Regions from separate parts of the Salinifilum ghardaiensis genome, predicted to be linked through region 2. Evidence: riboswitches for the same ligand, from Rfam matches in the RefSeq annotation. Region 2 holds a riboswitch; each other region holds the start of a gene.
The links. A riboswitch is a leader RNA that binds a small molecule or an ion and turns the genes downstream of it on or off. The one in region 2 is predicted to bind cobalamin.
Positions count from the first base shown of each region.

Region 1: another riboswitch for cobalamin. It lies ahead of ACVGV0_RS12045 (ABC transporter substrate-binding protein); the one in region 2 lies ahead of ACVGV0_RS17900 (precorrin-8X methylmutase).
Region 3: another riboswitch for cobalamin. It lies ahead of ACVGV0_RS02800 (ribonucleoside-diphosphate reductase subunit alpha); the one in region 2 lies ahead of ACVGV0_RS17900 (precorrin-8X methylmutase).

Region 1 is NZ_CM137101.1:2,617,458-2,624,734, reverse strand. Features, by position in the region: gene ACVGV0_RS12050 (FecCD family ABC transporter permease) at 1-907, opposite strand, end outside; gene ACVGV0_RS12045 (ABC transporter substrate-binding protein) at 904-1,941, opposite strand; cobalamin riboswitch at 2,004-2,213, opposite strand; gene ACVGV0_RS12040 (UvrD-helicase domain-containing protein) at 2,370-5,582, opposite strand; gene ACVGV0_RS12035 (hypothetical protein) at 5,652-6,800, shown strand; gene ACVGV0_RS12030 (PepSY domain-containing protein) at 7,052-7,277, shown strand, end outside.
Region 2 is NZ_CM137101.1:3,925,410-3,932,686, forward strand. Features, by position in the region: gene yaaA (peroxide stress protein YaaA) at 1-466, shown strand, start outside; gene cobA (uroporphyrinogen-III C-methyltransferase) at 548-1,768, opposite strand; gene ACVGV0_RS17895 (sirohydrochlorin chelatase) at 1,752-2,660, opposite strand; gene ACVGV0_RS17900 (precorrin-8X methylmutase) at 2,679-3,281, opposite strand; cobalamin riboswitch at 3,591-3,721, opposite strand; gene ACVGV0_RS17905 (DUF1876 domain-containing protein) at 3,910-4,179, shown strand; gene ACVGV0_RS17910 (DUF362 domain-containing protein) at 4,280-4,462, opposite strand; gene cobJ (precorrin-3B C(17)-methyltransferase) at 4,455-6,215, opposite strand; gene cbiE (precorrin-6y C5,15-methyltransferase (decarboxylating) subunit CbiE) at 6,212-7,277, opposite strand, start outside.
Region 3 is NZ_CM137101.1:625,580-632,856, forward strand. Features, by position in the region: gene ACVGV0_RS02800 (ribonucleoside-diphosphate reductase subunit alpha) at 1-2,294, opposite strand, end outside; cobalamin riboswitch at 2,432-2,661, opposite strand; gene ACVGV0_RS02805 (response regulator) at 2,798-3,484, opposite strand; gene ACVGV0_RS02810 (ATP-binding protein) at 3,641-5,248, opposite strand; gene ACVGV0_RS02815 (CitMHS family transporter) at 5,441-6,841, shown strand; tRNA gene ACVGV0_RS02820 (tRNA-Ala) at 7,176-7,248, shown strand.

The sequences.
Region 1 (7,277 bases), 1.3 Mb from region 2:
CCCCGGCCAGCGCCGTCACCGGCAGCAGCCGCGCGTGGTTCGCCCCCGCCACGGCGCGCGCGGCGTGCGGCAGCACCAGGCCGACGAACCCGATCGCGCCGACGGCGCTGACGACCACCGCCGTGAGCAGCGCCGTGGTGCACAGCAGCACCAGCCGCGTGCGGGCCACCGCCACGCCGAGAGCGGCCGCGGCGTCCTCGCCGAAGGCGAACGCGTCCAGCGACCGGGCGTGGCCGCCGCAGAGCACCAGCGCCACCGCCAGCGCCGCGGTGCACGTGGCCACCTCGGTCCAGGCGGCGTTGCCCAGCGACCCCAGCAGCCAGAACATCACCCCGCGCGTGGTCTGCGCGTCGGCCGAGGTGAGCACGATGAACGAGGTCAGCGCCGAGAACAGCTGCATCGCCGCCACCCCGGCCAGCACCACCCGGTCGGTGGTGCCGCCGAGCAGGTGCGCCAGCACCAGCACGAGGGTGAACGAGACGATCGCGCCGGCGAACGCGCCGGCCGACATCGACACCGCCCCGCCGCCGAAGCCGAGCACGAGCACCAGCACCGCCCCGGTCGACGCGCCGGAGGACACGCCCAGCACGAACGGGTCGGCCAGCGGGTTGCGCAGCAGCGACTGCATGATCGCCCCGCAGGTGGCCAGGCCCGCGCCGCACACCGCGGCCAGCAGCGTGCGCGGCAGCCGCAGGTTCCACACGATGCCCTCGCGGATCAGCGACAGCGAGGACTCGCCGAGCCCGAGGCGGGCGGCCACGGTGGCGTACACGTCGCCGACGCGGATCTCGGCCGGGCCGATGGTGATGGCCACGGCCACCGATCCCGCCAGCGCGGCCAGCCCCACCACCAGCAACAGCGGCAGCCACGCGCGCCGGGCCGCGCGGGTCGTCCCGGCCGCGCTCACCGGTCGCGCCCGAACTCGCGCAGCTTGGCGGCGACCTTCTCCACTCCGGCCACGGTGCGGATCGACGGGTTCATCGCCTGCCCGCTCAGCCGCACGTACCGGTGGTTCTCGACCGCGTCCATGTGGGCCGTGGCCGGGTGCGACTCGAGGAAGGCGATCTTGGCGCGCGCGGTCTCGGCCGTCTCCGACCGGCGCGAGAGGTCGCCGAGCACGAGCACGTCCGGGTTGCGCTCGGCCACGGTCTCCCAGTTGATCTGCGGCCACTCCGCGTGCGTGTCGGCGAAGGCGTTGCGCGCGCCGACCTGGTCGGTGATGATGCCCGGCGCGCCGCAGCAGCCCGCCAGGTAGGGCGACTCGGAGTTGGCGAACCAGAACATCAGCGACGTGCCGGAGGCGTCGAGGCCGCGGGTGGCGCGGTCCATGCGTGCCTGCAGGTCGGCGACGAGTCGTTCGCCGCGCCGGGGCACGTCGAACAGCTCCGCCAGCTCGCGGACCTCGCGGTAGAGGGTCTGCATCGACAGCGGGTGCTGCCGCCGCCCGTCGCCGGAGCCGCTGTTGTCCTTGGCGCAGTCGGCGGGGGAGAGGTAGCTGTTCACGCCGAGCTCGGCGAACTGTCCCCGCGTGGCGACCCCGCCGGGGCCGAGGGTGGACACGAACGAGGCGGTGACGAAGTCGGGTTCGGCGGCCAGCACCGACTCGAACGACGGCATGTCGTCGGCCAGGCGCGGCACCGACGCGTTCGCCGCGGCCAGTTCCTGCGGCAGCGGGTCGGTCCACATGGACGTGCCCACGATGCGGTCGCCCAGCCCGAGCGCCAGCAGGATCTCCGTGGTGCCCTGGTTCAGCGACACGACCCGCTGCGGCGGCCGGTCCAGTTCGGTGCGCGTGCCGCAGTTGTCCACGGCGCGGGGGTAGCCGGGGGCGGGCGGTTGCTGCTGCGGCGCCGCTGCGGTACCGCAGCCGGCCAGCAGCGCGAGCGCGGACAGCAGGGACAACGGCAGAGCGAGGCGGTGCAGTGCCGACAGCAAGCGCACGAACGCTCCTCGGTGTCGAAGGGGCCGAGACGCGGGCCCGCGGGTGCATGACAAGACCCGGCCGCGCGGGCCGGGAGCCAGCAGGTCTTCGGACTCGGGGTCTTCCGGGCGGAACGCCTTCCCGGAGGGCGTGCTCCAGTGGCTGAGCCCGGGGCCGTTCCACGACTCCGTGTTCCGCCCGTCGCCCACACCGCTGCGCGTCAGTTCCGGATTCGCACCGGATTCCCTGACTCACGTCGCGCGTGAGTTCGACTGGCGAACGACAACGTACCACCCGCGCCGACCCGGCCCACCCGCCCCGGCGAAACCCCTGGTCACGCCGCGATCCGGCGGGTGAGGGGTGAGTTGGGGCACCCCCGCGGCCCCGCCCGGACGACCCGGGCGGTCGGGTCAGGCAGCCGCGGCGGCACCCCCAGGCCGTCGAGGAGTCACAGCAGGCTCAGCTGCCGCGGCCGCGGCTGGCGCCGCACCGGCTGCGCATCGACGACCGCATCGCCCAACCCGTCCAGCAACGGGCTGCGGCGCCGGTCGCGACCGCCGCGGCGCGCCGCACCGGTGAGGTACAACCGCTCGTGCGCGCGGGTCATGCCCACGAACACCAGCCGCCGCTCCTCGGCGAGCGCCTGCTCGTCCGGCGGGGACTGCGGCCACGACAGCGGCAGCAGCCCGTCCTCGCAGCCGGCCAGGAACACCACCGGGAACTCCAGGCCCTTGGCCGCGTGCAGCGTCAGCAGGCACACCGCCTCGGCCCGCGGGTCCAGCACGTCGACCTCCGCGCCGAGCGCGACCTCGCGGGCCAGCTCGGTCACGTCGCGGCAGCGGCGGGCCAGCGGCAGCAGCAGATCCACCGCGTGGTGCACCTGCGCGGCCGTCTCGTCCGGCACCCGCCCGGCCACCACCTCGGCCGCCCGCCGCATCCCGGTGACCACGTCGTCCGCGGCGCCCCCGCCGGCGCGGGCGAGTTCGTCGGTGACCAGCCGCACCCCGGTGCGCTGGGCCAGCCGCTCGTGCGAACGGCGCTGCACCGGCAGGCCCTGCCGGTCCAACGCCTCGGCCAGGGCGTGCGCCTGCGCCTCGGTGCGGTAGAGCACGGCGACGTCGCCGAAACCGAACCCGCCGCGCTCGTGCCCGCTGGCCCGACCCGCGTCCAACGCGTGGAACGACGCCCCGCCGAGCAGCTGCTCGACCGTGCCGGCGATGTAGGCCGCCTCGGCGTGCTCGTCGGCGGCGGTGTGCCGCACGATCCGGTGCGCCGGCCGGTCCCCGGCCGCGGCCAGCACCCGGTCCGGCACGAACGTCGACGCCGCCACCGCCCGCTGCGCCGCGGTGAGGATGTGCGCCCCGCTGCGGTAGTTGCGCTGCAGGTGGCACACCCGCGCGGTGGGGAAGTCCGCGGTGAACCGCAGGAAGTAGCCCACGTCGGCGCCGCGGAAGGCGTAGATCGCCTGGTCCGGGTCGCCGATGGCGGTCACGTTGCCCTCCGGCGGGGCCAGCTGCCGCAGCAGCCGGTACTGCACCGCGTCGACGTCCTGGTACTCGTCGACGGTGATCCACGCGAACCGGTCCCGCCACGCCGCGGCGGCCTGCGGGTGCTCGGCGAGCACGGCCACCGCCGCGTCCAGCAGCCCGTCGAAGTCGACCAGGTCGCGCTCGGCCAGCGCCTGGTGGTAGCGCCGCACCAGCGCGGCCACGTCCTCCTCGACCGGCTCGCCCAGCCGGACGCGGCCGGCCGCGTCCGCCAGCCGCCGCGCCCCGCCCTGGTCGCCGGCCAGCGCCAGCCGCAGGTCGTGCTGCACGGCCGCGTCGGCGATGCCGAACCCGGCGGTGAGCCCCGCCGCGTCGGCGTGCTCGCGCAGGATCCGCAGCGCCAGGCCGTGGAACGTGGTCACCGTCATCTCCGCGGCCGGAGCACCGAGCAGCCCCTCCAAGCGCTGCCGCATCTCCGCCGCGGCGCGGCGGGTGAACGTGACCGCCAGGCACGTCCGCGGGTCCGCGCCGCGCTCGGCGACCAGGTGCGCCAGCCGGTGGGTGACCGTGCGGGTCTTGCCCGTGCCCGGTCCGGCCACGATCAGCAGCGGCCCGCCGGCGCAGGCCGCGGCCGCGGCCTGCGCACCGTCCAACCCGGCCAGCAGGCCCGTCGCCGCGACCGCGTCCGGCTCCGGGGGTTCCGTGCCGTCACCGGTCTGCTCAGCGCCGACCGCGACGCCCGGGCGGGCGGGCGCGGCCTGACCGGGGGGCTCCTCGGCAGCCTCCCTGCCGCCGGTGGCCGCATCCGCGTGCTCGCCCGCCCCGGCTGGCGCCGCAGCCCCGCCCGGCGCGTCCGCAGCGCGCCGGGCCGGCACGGTGGGGGTCGGCGCGTCGAACAGGGCTAACGCGGACCCGCCCCACTCGGCCGCCTCGCCCGGGTCGAACAGGCGGATCACCCCGTACTGCCCGTCGAAGCCGGCCTCGCGGCGCACCCGCCCGGCACGCAGCCGACGGATCGCCTCACCCAACGCGGGATCGTGCCCGGCCAACTGCTCGACCGGCACCTCGTCGAGCACGTGCAGCTCCGGCCCGAACGCGGCGGTCACCCGGGAGGTTTCCGCGAACACCGTCTTGCTCTTGGGCCCCACGCCGCGCAGCTCGCCGATGATCTCCGGTAGCGGGATGCGGTTGCGGTAGTCCACCGCGCCCTGCGGGCGCGCCCCGGCGGGCCGGTCGGCCACCGCCGCGACCCGGTTGAGCACCCCGACCGTCAGCGCCTTGCCGCAGTCGGGGCACACCCCGCCGTGCGCGGCGGTGTCCTCCGGGGCGCAGCGCAGCCCGCAGCCGCGGTGCCCGTCGAGGTGGTACTTGCCCTCCTCGGGGAAGAACTCCACCGTGCCGGCGTAGCCGCGGCCGGTTTCCAGCGCGGACTTCACCGCGAAGTAGTCCAGCTCCACGTCGAACGCTGTCGCCTCGCGCGCGACCATCGGCGGCGAGTGCGCATCCGAATAGCTCACCAGCGTGTAGCGGTCCAACCCGGACACGCGCCAGTTCATCTCCGGATCCGACGACAACCCCGTCTCCACGGCGAAGACGTGCCCGGCCAGGTCCCGGTAGCACTCGTCGAGCGAATCGAACCCGGCCTTGGAGCCGAGCGCGGCGAACCACGGCGTCCAGATGTGCGCCGGCACCAGGTACGCCCCGTCGCCGGATTCGAGGGTGATCTCCAGCAAGTCGCGGGAATCCAGCCCGAGGATCGGCCGCCCGTCCGAGGCGAGGTTGCCGATCGTCGACAGCCGCGCGATGAACCGCTCCGCCGCGGCGAAGTCCGGCAGGTAGCACAGGTGGTGCACCTTGCGGGTGTGCCCGCCGGCCTTGTAGATCGTGGAGATCTCCACCGACAGCGCGAACCGCACCGTCCCGCGGCACGACTCCGGCAGGGTGGCCAGCACCTCGGCGTCGACGTCGTCCCGCAGCCGGTACAGCCCCGGCTCCTCGGCCGGCGTCAGCATCTCCTGCGCGTGCGCGAACCAGGCCGGATGGGTGATGTCGCCGGTGCCGAGCAGCGCAACTCCCTTGCGCCGCGCCCACCAGGCCAGGTTCGGCAGCGTCCCGTCCTTGCTGCAGGCCCGCGCGTACTTCGCGTGGATGTGCAAATCGGCGTAGAAGCGCACGCGGAGATCCTGCCAGCCGGCGTGCCCACCGCCCCTGCCGGGGCGATCACCCTGCTAGCGTCGGCCACCGTGAGCGAGGCCGAGGTCGACACCGCGGGCGTGTGCAAGTTCCCCGGCTGCGACCGTCCCGTGGCCGCCGCCTCCGGGCCCGGACGCCCCCCGGAGTACTGCGACCTGCCCGAGCACACCCGCTGGCGCGCGTGGAAGGAGCGGCAACGCCGCGCGGGCGAGACCACCGGCGGCGAGGCCGGCGCGGACGGCGCCACCTCCGACCGGGAGGCCACCCGGCTGCACACCGCCGAACTGCTGCGCCAGTACCGCAGCCTCTCCGAGCAGCTCTCCCGCACCCTGCACGGTGCGCTGGAACACCTCGACGGCCTCACCGACCCCAGCACGGCCGACGCCCAGGTGCGCGCCGCCCACGCCGACGCGGCCGGCCGCGTCGCCCGGGCCGAGCAGGAACTGGCCACCGCGCTGCACCGCGCCGAGCAGGCCGAGACGGCCCAGCAGCAGGCCGAGACCGACCGCGACGCGGCGCGCGCCGACGCCGAAACCGCGCGGCAGCAGGCCGAACAGGCCCAAGCCGACCAGCAGGCCGCCGAGCAGCGCGCGAGCCGCGCCGAGGCCGACGCGGCCGAGCAGGTCGAAACCGCCCGCAACGAGGCCGACGTGGCCATCGACGCCGCGGCCCGCGAGGCCGACCAGCGCGCCGCCGACGCGGAAGCCGCCGCCGAACAGGCCCGCACCGAGGCACGCGAGACCGCCGAGGCCGCCCAGCAGCAGGCCCGCGACGACATCGCCGCCGCAGCAGCCGACCGCGACACCGCCCACGACCGCGCGGTGCGGGCCGAACAGGCCCGCGACACCGTCGAGCAGCAACGCGACGAGCTGCGCGCCGAACGCGACACCGCCCGCCAGCAGCTGCGCGAGGCCCAGGCCGAAACGGACCGGCTGCGCCGCGAGCACGACGAGGCGCTGGGCCGCGAGCGGCAGCAGGCCCAGCACCTCGTGCAGCAGGAACGCGAGGCCGCCGAGCAGCGCGTCGCCGCCGTCGAAGCCGCCCGGCGGGAAACGCTGACCCGGGCGCAGCGCGCCGAGACCCAGCTGGACCAGGCCCAGGCCGACCTGCGGCGCTGGCAAGCCGCCGCGGCCGGGCGGAACGACTCGGAGGAGACCGACGCCGCAGCCGCGAACGCCTCCGGCGAGGCCGCCGGCTGAACGGTGGGCGGATGCCCCGGCGCGAGGCGGGGGCGCGGAGCCGAACCGCGGGTAGTGCTCGGCGTGAGCGCTGACGGGGCACCGCACGGCGGGGCACGAGCTGCCACCGCATTCGGCGCACTCGTGTGACCTGCAGTGATGCTTTTTAGCGTTTTCTTAGTGTGCGAGTAGTGCGCTCTTAGCTGCCGCGTTGCGACTGTGGTGATCGACGGCGGCGAGGGGCCGCCGACCGCGACGAAAGGGCGGAGCACATGCGCAAGAAGCTGATCGGCGCGATCGCGGTGACGGGCGGCCTGCTCGGCCTGGGCGGCACGGCCGTCGCCGTCGGCGGCGCCAACGAACCGGACCCGCAGGACCAGGTCCAGCCGGCGGCTGCGCAGGCCGATCACCGCGTTGACCGTGACGACGACCGTGACGACTGGGACGACGCCGAGGAAGGCCGGCCGCACCGCGGCAACCCCTGGCCCGAGCACTGCA
Region 2 (7,277 bases):
CGTGCGCTCGCTGGACGGGCACGAGCGCGGCCGGGCCGACCGGCGCCTGGCCGTGGCCTCGGCGCTGTTCGGGCTGGTGCGCGGCACCGACGAGATCCCACCGTACCGGATGTCGGCCGATGCGCGGCTGCCCGGTGCGGGGAAGCTGCGGCCGGTGTGGCGCCCCGTGCTGGAGCCGGTGCTGGGCGGGCTGGACGAGCTCGTCGTCGACCTGCGCTCGGGCGCCTACGCCGCGCTGGCGCGCGTTCCCGCCGCCGCGGGTGTGCGCGTGCTCTCGGAGGACTCCCGCGGCGAGCGCAAGGTCGTCAGCCACCACAACAAGTCCTACAAGGGGCGCTTGGCGCGCAGCCTCGCCGCGACCGCCGCAGAACCCGCCACAGTGGACGACCTGCTGGACCTCGTGCGGTCGGACGGCTTCGCGGTGGAGCGCGAGGGGGAGCAGCGCTTCGCGCTCATCGTGCGGTGACGGGAAGTCCGGACTCGGCCGTCGCCCGGGCTCCGGGGGACGGCCGGGACCGCCGGGAGGAGCGGGACCCGCACTCGACCCTCACTTGAGCCCGGCCACGGGTCCGATGACGACGATCGCCGGCGGGGCCACGTCCGCATGCTCGACGTCCTCGGCGATCGCGCCGAGCGTGCTGCGCACCGTCCGCTGCCCCGGCATGGTTCCCTCCTGGATGACCGCCACCGGGGTGTCGGCCGGGCGCCCGTGCCGCAGCAGCACGTCGGCGAACGCGTCGAGCCGGCGCACCGCCATCATGAGCACGAGCGTGCCGCTCAGCCGCGCCAGTGCGGGCCAGTCCACCAGCGACTTCTCGTCGTCCGGGGGCACGTGGCCGGAGACGACGACCACCTCGTGCGCCACGCCGCGGTGGGTGACCGGCACGTCCGAGACCGCGGGGGCGGAGAACGCGCTGGTGATGCCGGGCACCACCGTCACCGGCACGCCCGCCTCGGTGCACGCCAGCAGCTCCTCGAAACCGCGGCCGAACACGTACGGGTCGCCGCCCTTGAGGCGCACCACGAACTTCCCGGCGCGGGCGCCGTCGATGAGCGTCCGGTTGATGACCTCCTGGTTCGCCGCCCGTCCGTACGGGATCTTGGAAGCGTCCACGACCTCGACGTGCGAGCCGAGCTCGTCGAGCAGCTCGCGCGGCGCCAGGTGGTCGGTGAGCACCATGTCGGCCTTGGCCAGCAGGCGCCGCCCGCGCACCGTGATGAGGTCGGGCGCGCCCGGCCCGCCGCCGACGAGCGCGACGCCGGGGGACGGCGGTTCCGCGTGCTCGTCGACGACGCCGGACTGCAGCGCCTCCACGAGGCCGTCGCGCACCGCCACCGACCGCCGGGGTTCGCCCCCTGCGAGCACCCCGAGCAGCAGCCCGTCGTGCTCGCCCACGGCGGGGGTGACGGCGCTGCCCGCGGGGGCGTCGTCGGCGCGCACGCAGAACACCCGGTTGCGCTCGGCTTCCGCGCCGACGGCTGCGTTGACCGCGTCGTCGGAGGCCGCCGCCACGGCGTACCACGCCTCGGCGAGGTCGCCCGCGGCGAAGGCGCGGCGCGTCCAGCGCACCTCGCCGCGATCGGCCATGGACTCCACGGCGGGGGTGGCCTCCGGTGCGATCACCTCGACCTCGGCCCCCGCGCCGACGAGCCGCGGCAGGCGCCGCTGCGCCACGGTGCCCGCGCCGACGACGACGACGCGTCGCCCGCGCAGGTCCAACCCGGCGAGGTAGTGGTGCTCTGTCGGTGTGTCAGTGCGCGTGCCCATGTGCGTGTCCGTGGCCATGACCTTGTCCGGTCGGATCGTCCGGGTGGTGGTGCGGTGTCTGCGGCTGGCCCAGCTTGTCCTCGAACCCGGGCAGCAGCACGCGATACGCGCAGGTATCGCAGTTCATCCGGATGTCGCCGTGCAGGGCCTCGTGGTAGCGCTCCACGACGAGGTCGGCCAGCGCGTCGGTGTTGCCCAGGTACCCGGCGACCCGGACATCGATGTCCGGATTCCGCTCGCCGTACTCGTGCGCCTGCGTCACGACCCGCTGCGGCAGCACTCCGTCGAAGAGGAAGTACGGCGCCACCACGACCCGTTTCGCACCCAGCCGGCGAGCGCGCTCCAGACCGCCGGGAACGTCCGGCGGTGCCAGCGAGATGAACGACGTCTCCACGGTGGCGAAACCGCCGGTTTCCTGCAAGAGCCGTGAGACCTTGGACACCTCGGAGTTCGCGTCCGGGTCGGTGGAGCCGCGGCCGACGAGGACGACGGCCGTGTCCGTCCACTCCGAACGGGGAACCTCCGCCTCGATGCGTTCGGACAGCACCGACAGCAGCGTCGGGTGGGGGCCGAGCGGGCGGCCGAAGACGTAGCGGGTGGCGGGGTTGCGCTTCACCTCGCGCTCCAGCGCGGCCGGGATGTCGCCCTTGCCGTGCCCGGCGGCGACGAGGACCAGTGGCACGGCGACCATTTCGGCGTGGCCGCGTTCGGCGAGGTCGTCCCACGCCTCGTTCACGGCGGGCGCGGACAGTTCGATGAACCCTCCGCCGACGTCGATCCCCGCGGCGGAGACGCGCTCGGCGACCCGCTGCGTGAACGCGCGGAACTCACCCACCCCGCCTTCGTCCACTGTGCCGTGTCCGACGAGCAGGAGTGGTCGCGGTCGATTCACTGGTTACCTCCGGATTCGTCAATCTTGCCAGTACAACAACGCGTTCACCGCAGCGGACGCGATGGCGGCACCGCCGCGCTCGGACAGCGTGCTCACCGCGGGAAGTCCGCTCCCGCGCAGCGCGGCCTTCGACTCGACGGCGCCGACGAAACCCACCGGCACCCCGATGACGAGCGCCGGGCGCACCTCGCCGCCGGCGGCCAACCGCAGCAGCTCGGTCAGCGCCGTGGGGGCGTTCCCGATGGCCCACACCGCACCGTCGGGAAAATCCCTTGCGGCGCAACGGATTCCCGCGGCCGATCGGGTTATTTCCGCCTGTCCGGCGGTTTCCGCCACCGACGGGTGGTCCAGGCCGACGCGCGAGTCGCGGGCGGTCACTCCCGCGGCGACCATGCGCACGTCGCAGACCAGCGGCGCGCCGCCCACGAGCGCGCGCCGACCCTGCTCAGCTGCGGACTCGGTGGTGACGACTTCGCCCACCCAGCTCGGATCGGCGGTGGTGTGCACCACGCGCTCCACGACGGCGCGCGCCAGCGGCGGGTGGTGCGCGAAATCGGCGCGCTGCCGCATGATGCGGTAGGACTCGGTTTCGATCGGATGCACTTTCCTGCGCACGGTCATCCTTCGCATGAGATCGGGCTCGGCGCGCCCGGCCGCTCCGCGCCGGGCGCGCGTTCGACTCCGCGGCGCGCCCGCTCCCCGGGACCGCGCCGGGGGCACCGGACGGCGGCGCGGGCGCGCTCGCCCGCGGTTGCGCGGGCACGCGCGCGCCACCGCGGCGCGCCGAACCGCACTCCGCAGCGCTGCGGCCGCGCTCGTCCGCGCGGCGGACGCAGCACGCGAGACATCGGTCCACGAACCTCCTGGGTTTCCCGCCCGAGGGGCCGGCGAGGGCGCCGCGCGCCGCGGTGCGGCGCGGGGTCGGTGCTGAGTCTCCTGACTCCCGGATCATCGCGAGCGCCGTCGGCCTTCCCGCCGTCTCCGGCCGTGGCCATTCCTGCGCGGCGCCCGCTCACCCGGTCACAGTGGGCGGGTCCGTCCCGGATTCGCACCGGGTTCCTCTGTCACCGACCGCCGCATCTTCGCCCGCGAACCCCGCGAGGTCAAACCCGGTGAATTCGATCACAGAGCGTGCAGGGGTCCGGTTCCACCCCGTGTGGGTGACGCGTCGGGTTCCGTTCCGCCAGCGCGACCTCCATCCTGGAGTCACCGTGGTGGCGCTCTGCCCAGCACGGCCCGGGAGGCGACCATGAACGAGACGCACACGATCACCCTCGATCTCCAAGTCGTCGAACAGGGTTCGAAGACGACGTGCGATGTCGGGTTCACCACGCCGAGCGGCCAGGTCGTACACGGCCACGGCACGGCGCGGCGGCATCCCGACGATCCCGAGGTCCCCCAGATCGGGGACGAAATCGCGACGGCCCGCGCGCTGTTCGAACTGGCGCACAAACTGCTGGACACGGCGGCGTCCGACATCGGCCAGCAGCTGAACCGCCGCGTGCGGCTGCCCGCCTGAGCGGGACGGCCCCGAGCGGGGCGGCGCGGCCGGGGCCGGAGAGCTCCCGGTCGCGCCCGCTGCCGCTGCGGCGGGCGCGGCACCCTGCCCGGGCAGGAACCTACTCCAGCAGGCGGATGGCATCGGCCGGGCAGATCTCCACGCACTCGCCGCAGGCGGTGCACCGGTCGGCCACCACCCGCGGGCGCCCCGGAGCGGGGCGCAGCGCGTGCTCCGGGCACGTCAGCAGGCACGCGCCGCAGGCGGTGCAGTCGGTGGTGATCACCAGCGGGTCCTCAGGCATCGCTGGTCATCCACCGGTAGCCGCGCGGCGTGACGAAGCGGTCGCTGAGCACGGCCGACTGCGAGGAGCCCACGATCACGGTGGTGAGCATGTCCACCGAACCCGGATCGAACTCGGCGATCGGTGCGCACCAAACGCCCTGGTCGGGCCGGTAGGCCTGCCGCACGGCGCCGACCGGCGTGGTCGCCGGTCGGGACTCGGCGAGGATCTCCAGCGCACGCCCCAGCTGCCAGTCGCGCTGCACCGACCGCGGGTTGTAGAAGCACACCACGAGGTCGCCCTCCGCCGCGGCGCGCACGCGCCGCTCGATGATCTCCCACGGCGTGTGCAGGTCGGACAGGCTGATGAGCACGTGGTCGTGGCCGAGCGGCGCGCCGAGCAGCGCCGAGGCCGCGAGCGCCGCGGTCACCCCCGGAACGCCCACCACCTCGATGTCCGAGGACGCCTTCTCCAGCGCGGGGCTGGCCATGGCGTACACGCCGGCGTCGCCGGAACCGATGAGCGCCACGGCGTTGCCGGTCCGCGCCAGCGTCACGGCTTCCTCGGCCCTGGCCTCCTCCTGGCCGAGGCCGCTGCTGCGGACCTCGGTGCCCGGCCGCAGCAGGTGCCGCACCTGGTCGAGGTACTGGTCCAGCCCGACGACCACGGAGGCGCGGCGCAGTTCCGCCTCCACGCGCGCGGTGCGCAGTTCGGGGGTCCCCGGGCCCAGGCCGACGATCGCCAGCCGCCCCCGGGGGCGGATCCGGGCGGCGGCGGCGGTGACGTCCGCGCCCTTGATCTTGTCCGCGACGAGCTGCACCTCCCCGCCCTCGGCGAGCTCGGCGGCTCCGGTCAGCGCCGCGGCCTCGGAGACGCTGGGCGTGCCGACCTCGGCCCGCACGGTCTCGCTCGGGTTGGGCACGGCGACCTCGGCGAGCTGCTGGGCCGGGTAGGTCAGCAGCGGCAGCTCGTCACCGCCGTCGCTGGAGTGCCAGAAGCCCAGGTCCTGCACCGCCTGCAGGATGCCGGTCTCCTCGGCCTTGAGGTCGACGCTGGCCGCGGCGCGGATCGCGCGCGGGTCGAGGTCGTGCTCGGACTCCAGCCGGGCGAGCGTCTCGACCACCGCGGTGCGGGAGACCCCGCTGGCCGAACCGACACCGACCACGAGCGTCCGCGGCACCAGCCGCAGGACGTTGTCCGTCTCGTCGAAGTCCGGGCGGTGCCGGTCGTCCACCAGAACCGTCCACCGCGGCTCCTCGACGTCGGTGCGGACGTTCTCCGGCAGCGCGGGCAGCGGGAAGCCGTGCGGGTTGACCACCCGCACCGGTTCGCCGTTGAGCACGGCGACCCCGCAACCGGCGAGATCGCCGTCGACGACCGCGTCCAGCGCCTCGACCACCTCGTCCAGCGGGGTGCTGCCGGTGGCGTCGCTGGCCGTGGTCACCACCGGCGTCGCACCGAGCACGTCGCCGACCTGTTCGGCCAGCGCGTTCGCCCCGCCGGAGTGCCCGCCGAGGAGCGCGACGGCGTGGTGCCGCGCCTCGTCGACGCACACCACGCCCGGGTCGGTGTGCTTGTCCCGCAGCAGCGGCGCCACCAGGCGGATCGTGGCCCCGCTGGCGAGGAAGAACACCGCGCCGTCGAGGTGGTCCCACAACCGGCGCACCGCCGCGGAGACCGGGCCGTCCGCGACGACCGCCTCCGGTCCCATCCGGGCGGCGAGCTCGGCCGCGGCACGGCGTCCCGCCGCGGTCACCGCGAACAAACCGATCACGACTGCTCCTTGTCCGTTGTCCGACCCCGGCCGCCGTCCGACCGGGTACCACCACTGCCCCGCGTGCTCCCCGTCAGCAGCACGACGGGGTTGGCCGCCTCCAACCGCGCCGATCCGTCCGGCAGGTCGGCGAGCCTGCTCGCCGCGACCTGGACGCCTTCGACCGCGTAGCCCGCGCTGCGCAGCGCATCGCGCGCCGGGGCGATCCGGTCCAGCGCCGCGAGGGCGACGACCACGCGGTTCGCCCCGACGTTCGCGCACGTGGTGACCACCTCGCTGCCACCGCCGCCCACGAACACCGCGTCCGGCCGGGGCAGCTGCCGCAGCGCCTGCGGCGCCCGCCCCTCCTCCACGCGGACGTCCACCCCGTGCCGGGCGGAGTTGGTGATCATCCGCACCGTCTGCGCCTCGTCCGACTCCACCGCGATGGCGGCCGAGCCCAGCCGCGCGCACTCCACGGCGACCGAGCCGCAGCCCGCTCCGACGTCCCAGACGAGGGTCCCCGGTCGCGGTGCCAGCTTCGACAGCGCGACCGCGCGCACCTCGGACTTGGTGATCATGCCGTCGCGGTGGGAGAAATCCTCCTCCGGCAGGCCCCACCCGTCCGGGGGCAGCGGCTCGCCACCGGCGAACCAGCCCCGTTGCGGCACCGCGTCCTGGTCGGCCAGGCACAGCACGATGTTCGGCTCCTGCCACGTGCGGGCGGCCGCCTCGGCCGGGTCGAGCGTGACCACGTTCTCGAACTCGCCGCCCAGGTCCTCGGCGACGGTCATGGTGCGCCGCCAGCCGGTCAGGCCGGAACCGATCTGCGCAGGCCCCGCACCGGGAGCGGTGAGCACGGCCGTGGCCGGGCGGGCGCGGCAGACGTTGATCGCGCGCTCCAGCTCCCGGCCGTGCGCGCTCACCACGGTCACGTCGTCCCACGGTCGCCCCGCGCGCGCCATCAGCCGCTGCACGCTCGAGGTCGCCGGCAGCACCGAGCAGTGCACGCCGCGCTCCTTCAACGCCCGCAACGCGCCGAAGAACCCGGGATCGCCCGAGGTGAGCACCACGGCCTCCTCG
Region 3 (7,277 bases), 1.8 Mb from region 2:
TTGCCGCTCGGGGAGGCGATGTAGAGGTTCAGCGACTGCGCCTGGTCGAGCCACTTCTGGCGGCGCGCCGCGGCCTCCACGATCCAGGAGCTGTCCACTTCGAACGCGTTCGCGTACAGCGCCTTGAGGTCTGCGGGGACGCGGTCGATGGCCGAGACGGTGCCGTCGTGGTACTTCAGGTCCGCGACCATCGCCGCGTCCCACAGGCCGCGCCGCTTCAGGTCCCGCACCAGGTACGGGTTGATGGCGGTGAAGTCGCCGGACATGTTGGACTTGACGAACAGGTTCGAGAACAGCGGCTCGACGGACTGGCCCACACCGCAGATGTTCGAGATCGTCGCCGTCGGGGCGATGGCCAGCACGTTGGAGTTGCGCATGCCCGTGTTCCGCACCCGCCGGCGCAGCCCGTCCCAGTCCATGCGCGCGGAGTGGTCCAGCTCGGCGTGCTCGGGGTCGCGCGCCTGCTCGAGCAGGCGCAGCGAGTCGACCGGCAGGATGCCGCGGCTCCACAGCGACCCCTCGAAGGAGGAGTACCGGCCGCGTTCGGCCGCCAGCTGCACCGAGGCGGCGATCGCGTAGTAGCTCACCGCCTCGGTGCTCGTGTCGGCGAACTCGACGGCCTCCGCGGAGGCGAACGGGACGCCCTGCTCGAACAGGGCGTCCTGCAGCCCCATGACGCCCAGCCCGACGGGGCGGTGGCGGAAGTTGGAGTCGCGGGCCTCGTCGAGCGTGTAGAAGTTGAGGTCGATGACGTTGTCCAGCATGCGCACGGCGGTGGTGACCGTGCTCTCCAGCCGCGCGTGGTCGAGGCCGCCGGAGCCGACGTGCGCCCGCAGGTTCACCGACCCGAGGTTGCACACGGCCACCTCGTCCGGGCCGGTGTTCAACGTGATCTCGGTGCACAGGTTGGACGAGTGCACCACGCCCGCGTGCTGCTGCGGCGAGCGCAGGTTGCACGGGTCCTTGAACGTCAGCCACGGGTGGCCGGTCTCGAACAGGGCGGTGAGCATCCGCCGCCACAGCTCCACCGCCCGCACCCGGCGGAACACGGCGATCTCGCCGCGGTCGGCGGCCGCTTCGGCGGCCCGGTAGCGCTCGGCGAAGTCGGTGCCGCAGGCGTCGTGCAGGCCGGGCACCTCGTCGGGCGAGAACAGCGTCCACTCGGCGTCGGCCTCGACGCGCCGCATGAACTCGTCCGGGATCCAGTTCGCCGTGTTCATGTCGTGCGTGCGGCGCCGGTCGTCGCCGGTGTTCTTGCGCAGGTCGAGGAATTCCTCGATGTCGATGTGCCAGGTCTCCAGGTAGGCGCACGCCGCGCCCTTGCGCTTGCCGCCCTGGTTGACGGCGACCGTCGTGTCGTTGGCGATCTTCAGGAACGGCACGACGCCCTGCGAGGTCCCGTTGGTGCCGCGGATGCGCGCACCGAGCCCGCGCACGGGCGTCCAGTCGTTGCCGAGCCCGCCGGAGTACTTCGCGAGCATCGCGTTGCTGCGGTACGAGCGGAAGATCGACGAGAGGTCGTCGTCCACAGTGGTGAGGAAGCACGAGGACAGCTGCGGACGCAGGGTTCCCGCGTTGAACAGGGTCGGCGTCGAGGCCATGAACGTGAACGTCGACAGCAGCTCGTAGAACTCGATCGCACGCCGCTCCCGGTCGTCCTCGTGCAGCGCCAGGCCCATGGCCACGCGCATGAAGAACGCCTGCGGCAGCTCGAACCGCACCCCGTCGTCGTGCAGCAGGTAGCGGTCGTGGAGCGTCTGCAGGCCGAGGTGGGTGAACTGCAGGTCGCGCTCGCCGACGAGCGCGGCGGCCAGCCGATGCAGGTCGAACCGCTCCAGCTCCGGGTCGAGCAGTCCGAGGTGGACGCCCAATCGCACGTAGGCGGGGAAGTGCTCGGCGCAGTCGGTTCCCGGTTCGCCGGTGTCCGATTCGGACGCGGTCGTGCCGAGGTGCTGCAGCGCTTCGCCGCGCAGCGCGTGCAGCAGCAGCCGGGCGCAGACGTGCGAGTAGTTCGGTTCGGACTCGACGAGGGTGCGCGCGGCCATGATCTGCGCCTGCGCGAGCTCCTCGGCGCGCACGCCGTCGTAGAGGTTGCGGCGGATCTCGGCCAGCACCGGTTCGGCGTGCACGTCGGCGAGCCCGCTGGTCGCGTGCTGCACGAGGCGCACCACGCGGTCCCAGTCGAGCGGGCGCAGGCGGCCGTCGGGTTCGCGCACGCTCAGCTCCGGCGTGCGCGCGGGTGCTGCAGGGGGCGCTTGGGTCACGACGCTCTCCTCTCGCGAGTCCGTCCGTATCCGGGACCTCGCGAGCGGGAGTGGTGGACGCCGGCGCGCTGCGCCGCTGCGGTGCGTTCCGCGTGGCGGGTTCTCCACCCGGCGGGGTGGTCCGCGTGTCCGGGGCCCGCCCTCGAGGCCCGGCGTGCGTGCGCGTTCTCCCGCGCACACCGGTGGCAGGTCTTCGGACTCGCGGGCTTCCGGCGCTCGGCCGGCCCTACTGGCCGTCGCTTCCCGGACGTGCGTCCAGTGCTGCACCACCGCGGGGGTGGTGACGGCGGTCGTTCCCGCTCACCGCTGCGGGGCAGTCCCGGATTCCCACCGGGTTCCCTCTCGCCTCACCGGACCGTTCCCGGCCCCGTGAACCACCAGCACCGAGCACACTACATGTTGCGATGCGCGATCGCGAACGGGGCCAGATCCCGTGTCGCGGCGGCTGCTCGATGTCGAGCACCCGGAGCGGGGGCTTCCCCGGAGGCCCTGCTACGCACCCACCCGCGTTTCCGGGGCCACTTCCTCGTGTTTCACCGCACCCACCGGTAGCGGTGCTCGGGCCGCCCCGCCGACCCGTACCGCATCCGCAGCGCGGCCTGCCCGTCGGCGCACAGGTGCTCGAGGTAGCGCCGCGCGGTCACCCGCGCGATGCCGGCGCGCTCGGCGACCTCCACGGCCGACAGGTCGGACTCGGCCGCGCGCAGCGTCTCCGCCACGAGCTGCGCCGTCTCCGCCGTCAGCCCCTTCGGCAGGCTCGTCCGCGAGGTCGGGCGGCGCACGCCGAACACGCGGTCCACGTCCCGCTGGGTGGCCTGCTCCACGCCGGTGAGCTTGTCGCGCACCGCTGCGAAGCGGTCCAGCTGCTCCCGCAGCGCGTCCAGGTTGAAGGGTTTGAGCAGGTAGTACATCGCACCGCCGTGCAGCGCGGCGCGCACGTTGTCGATGTCGCGCAGCGCGGTGATCACCAGCACGTCCACGGGCGTGCCCGGGCCCGGTTCGTCCGGCGCCCGCAGCCGCTGCAGCACGTCGATGCCCGACATGTCCGGCAGGTAGAGGTCGAGCAGGACGAGGTCGGGCTGGTGCTCGGCAACGGCGCGCAGCGCCTCGGCGCCGCTGTGGGCGACGCCGACCACCGCGAACCCCGGCACCGAGGCGACGAAATCCCGGTGGTTGCGCGCCACGCGCGCGTCGTCGTCGACGACGAGCACCGACAGCACCGGCTCCCACCTCCTGCGCGGCGTCCGCGCGGGCCCTCCGCTGGGAGTCCCCGCCTCCGACGGGTCCTGCCCCCGAGGGGCGCGGCTTCCGACGGCACGGCGGCCGCCACCGGCACCGCGCGGACGTGCGCAGCGGCCGGCGACGTTACCGGCGTGCTAGCGCGCATCCTCTCGCACCGGGAGGTAGGCGCTGAACACGGTCTCCTCGGTGGCGTCCACGTCCACCGACCCGTGCCACCGCTGCGCGGCCTGCCGCACCAGCGCGAGCCCGAGCCCGCGGTGGCCGGTGCCGCCGCTCCCCTTGGTGCTCACCCCGGCGGCGAACACCTCCTCGGCGACCGCGGGAGCCGGGCCCGGGCCCGAGTCGGTGACGCGGATCTCCAGCAGCGGTTCGCCGTCCCGGTGCAGCCGCACGAGCAGCTCCACCCAGCCGGAGCCGCCCACGGCTTCGAGGGCGTTGTCCACCAGGTTGCCCACGATCAGCAGCACGTCGTCGCGCAGCTGCGGCGGCAGTTCCCGCGGCACGTCGCTGAGCGCGGCGAGCTCGAACTCCACGCCCCGCTCGGAGGCCTGCGCCGACTTCGCCAGCACGAGCGCCGCCAGCGCGGTGTCGTGGACGCGCTCGGACACGGACGTGCTCGCCCGCGTCGTCGTGGCGGACAGCTCGGACAGGTACTCGCGGGCCTCGCCGACGGCCCCGAGGTCGAGCATGCCGGTGACGGTGTGGATGCGGTTGGCGAACTCGTGGGTCTGCGCGCGCAGGCCGTTGGCCATGGTGCGCACGCCGTCCAGCTCACCGCCGAGCCGCACGATCTCGGTGTGGTCGCGCAGCGTCACCAGCCGTCCCGTGCCCTGCTCCCCGATGCGCACCGGCCTCGGGTTGCACACGAGCAGCCGCCCGCCGACGGCGAGGAACACGTCCTCCCGGGTGTCGGCACCGCTCAGCACGTCGCACAGCTGCTCGTCCAGTCCCAGCTCGCGCGGGGTGCGGCCGACGCAGTCCCGCGGCAGCCCGAGCACCTCGCGGGCCGAGTCGTTGGCCAGCAGCACGGTGCCGTCCGCGCCGACGGCGAGCACGCCCTCGGTGATGGCGTAGAGCAGGGCTTCGCGGCTCTCCAGCAGCTCGGTGATCTCGGCGGGTTCCAGGCCGTGCGTCTTCGCGCGGATCCTGCGGGAGATCCACAGCGCGCCACCCGCGCCGAGGGCGAGGGCGAGCAGCAGGGTCGTGCCGATGACGGGCAGCGCGTTCCGCGCGGCCAGCGTCACCCGCGAGGACAGCACGCCGACGGAGACGTAGCCGACGACCTCCTCGGCCTCGTCGCGCACCGGGACCCGGGCGCGCAGGGTGAGCCCGGCCGGGCCCCACTCCACGCCCGTCCACGTGTTGCCGGCCAGCACCGGTGCCGGGTCGGTGTGCGGGTGGCCGCCGATGGCGCGCGGGTCGGGGTGCGAGTGCCGGATGCCGTCAGAGTCGACGATGACGACGTAGCGCACGTCGGCGGCGCGGCGGATCCGCGCGGCCAGCGGGGCGATCTCGCCGCGGTGCTCCGGATCGGCGAGGTAACCGCGCACCTGGGGCAGCGCCGCCACCGACTGCGCCAGGGTCATCGCGCGCCGGGTGTACTCGGCGCGCACGTCGCGGTACTCGTGGAGCGTCCACAGCGAGCCGGCGGCGACGAGCGTGACGACCAGGAGCGCCGCGTTCACGAGGAACAGGTACCGGGTCAGCGGGAGCGGTGCGCGGCGGCGAACGCGCTTCGTCATGAGGTCACCACCGTACGCGGCAAGGGGTTCTGCGGGACCAATACGACCATTACCGGTCCAATGCACACAAAGCTCGTGATCCGGGACACGTGCGGTTCAGGATGTCGCAAATCGCCGTACACCCGGGTGACGCAGGCCTCCCGGTGCGGTCGATCCGCGAGTTCCCGAACGACACGCGCAGGAGAGTCGAACATGCTCAGCATCATCGGCTTCGCGATCATCGCGTCGATAGCGACGCTGCTGATCCTCGGCCGAATAGCCCCGGTCGTGGGGATGACCGTGATTCCCACAGTCGGCGCCTTCCTCGCCGGATTCAGCCCGAGCGACATCGGTGAGTTCTTCAACACCGGACTGGAGGACGTGCTCAGCGTCGCCGTGATGCTCGTGTTCGCCATCCTGTTCTTCGGCATCATGAACGACGTCCGCCTGTTCAACCCGCTGATCAACGTGATGGTGCGGGTGAGCCGGGGCAACGTCGTCGGCGTCGCCGTGGTCACCGTGCTCATCGGCGTCGTCTGCCACCTGGACGGTTCCGGGGCGTCGTCGTACCTGATCGCGATCCCCGCGCTCCTCCCGCTGTACAAGCGGCTCGGCATGAGCCCGTACCTGCTGATGCTGCTGCTGAGCACCAGCATGGCGATCCTCAACATGCTGCCCTGGGGCGGGCCCGTCGGCCGCGCCGCGGCCTCGACCGGCCACGACCCGATCGAGCTCTGGCACGGGCTGATCCCGCTGCAGGTCGTCGGCGTCGTGCTGCTCACGGGCATGGCCGTGCTGCTCGGCTTGCGGGAGCAGCGGAGGATCGCCCGCCGCGCCGCGGTGAAGACGCCCGCCATGGCCGGTGCCGGCGGCGGTGCGGGCGGTCCCGCCGAGGACGGGGCGGATCCCGGCTCCGCGGGCGGTTCCACCGGCGGGGGTTCCGCGTTCGGCCCCGGCGGTGCCGACGCGGGGTCCGGCGAGCCGGAGAAGCTGCAGCCGCCCTACCTGCCCTGGTTCAACGGGCTGCTCGTGCTGGCGGTGCTCGGAGTCCTCGTCGCCGACGTGCTGCCGTCCGGCCTGGTGTTCATGCTCGGCCTCAGCGCCGCCCTCGTGGTCAACTACCCGAAGGTCTCCGACCAGATGGAGCGGATCCGCGCGCACGGCGGTGGTGCGCTCGGCACCGGTGCGATCATCCTGGCGGCCGGGTGCTTCCTGGGCATCCTCACCGAGTCGGGCATGCTGCGCTCGCTGGCCAGCGACATGATCGCCGTGCTGCCCGATCCGGTCGTGCCCTACCTGCACCTGATCGTCGGCGTGCTCGGCATGCCGTTCGAGCTCGTGCTCAGCACGGACGCGCACTACTTCGCGCTGCTGCCGCTGGTGCACGACGTGTCCACGCAGCTCGGCATCGGCTCGGTCACCGTGGTCTACACCGTGCTCATCGGCAACGTGATCGGCACCTACATCAGCCCGTTCAACGCCTCGCTGTGGCTGGGCATCGGCCTCGCCGGTGTCGACATGGGCAAGCACATCCGCTACTCGTTCCTGCCGATGTGGGCCTTCAGCATCGTGATGCTGCTGGTGGCGGTGCTGCTCGGCGTGATCGCGCTGTAGCGCTCGACACCGGTCCGCCCGGGTTGGTCCGCCCGACGCCCGGTCGCCCGGCAGCGCTGGAGCGCTGCCGGGCGACCGGGCTGCCGGAGGCCGGGCTTCTGGTCGCGGATGGCCGAGCGCCCGGGCCGCGCTGGACGGCCGGAGGCAGGTCCGGAGACCCGAAGGGCCTTGCTGCGCAGGGGGAACGAGCCCGGCGCGGCGGTGGTGGACCCCGGGTTGTCACCCCGCTGCCAGCGTTCGTTACGGTGGTGGATACCGCTCGGCGGGGTCACCCGGTGAGGTGGCCGGGTCAATCGGCCGGGCTGGGCGGTGCGTGACCGCGAGGTCGCGGGATGGGGCTGTAGCGCAGGAGGTAGCGCGTCTCGCTCGCATCGAGAAGGTCAGGGGTTCGACTCCCCTCAGCTCCACAGCAGGACGTGCAGGAAGCCCCGCCGCA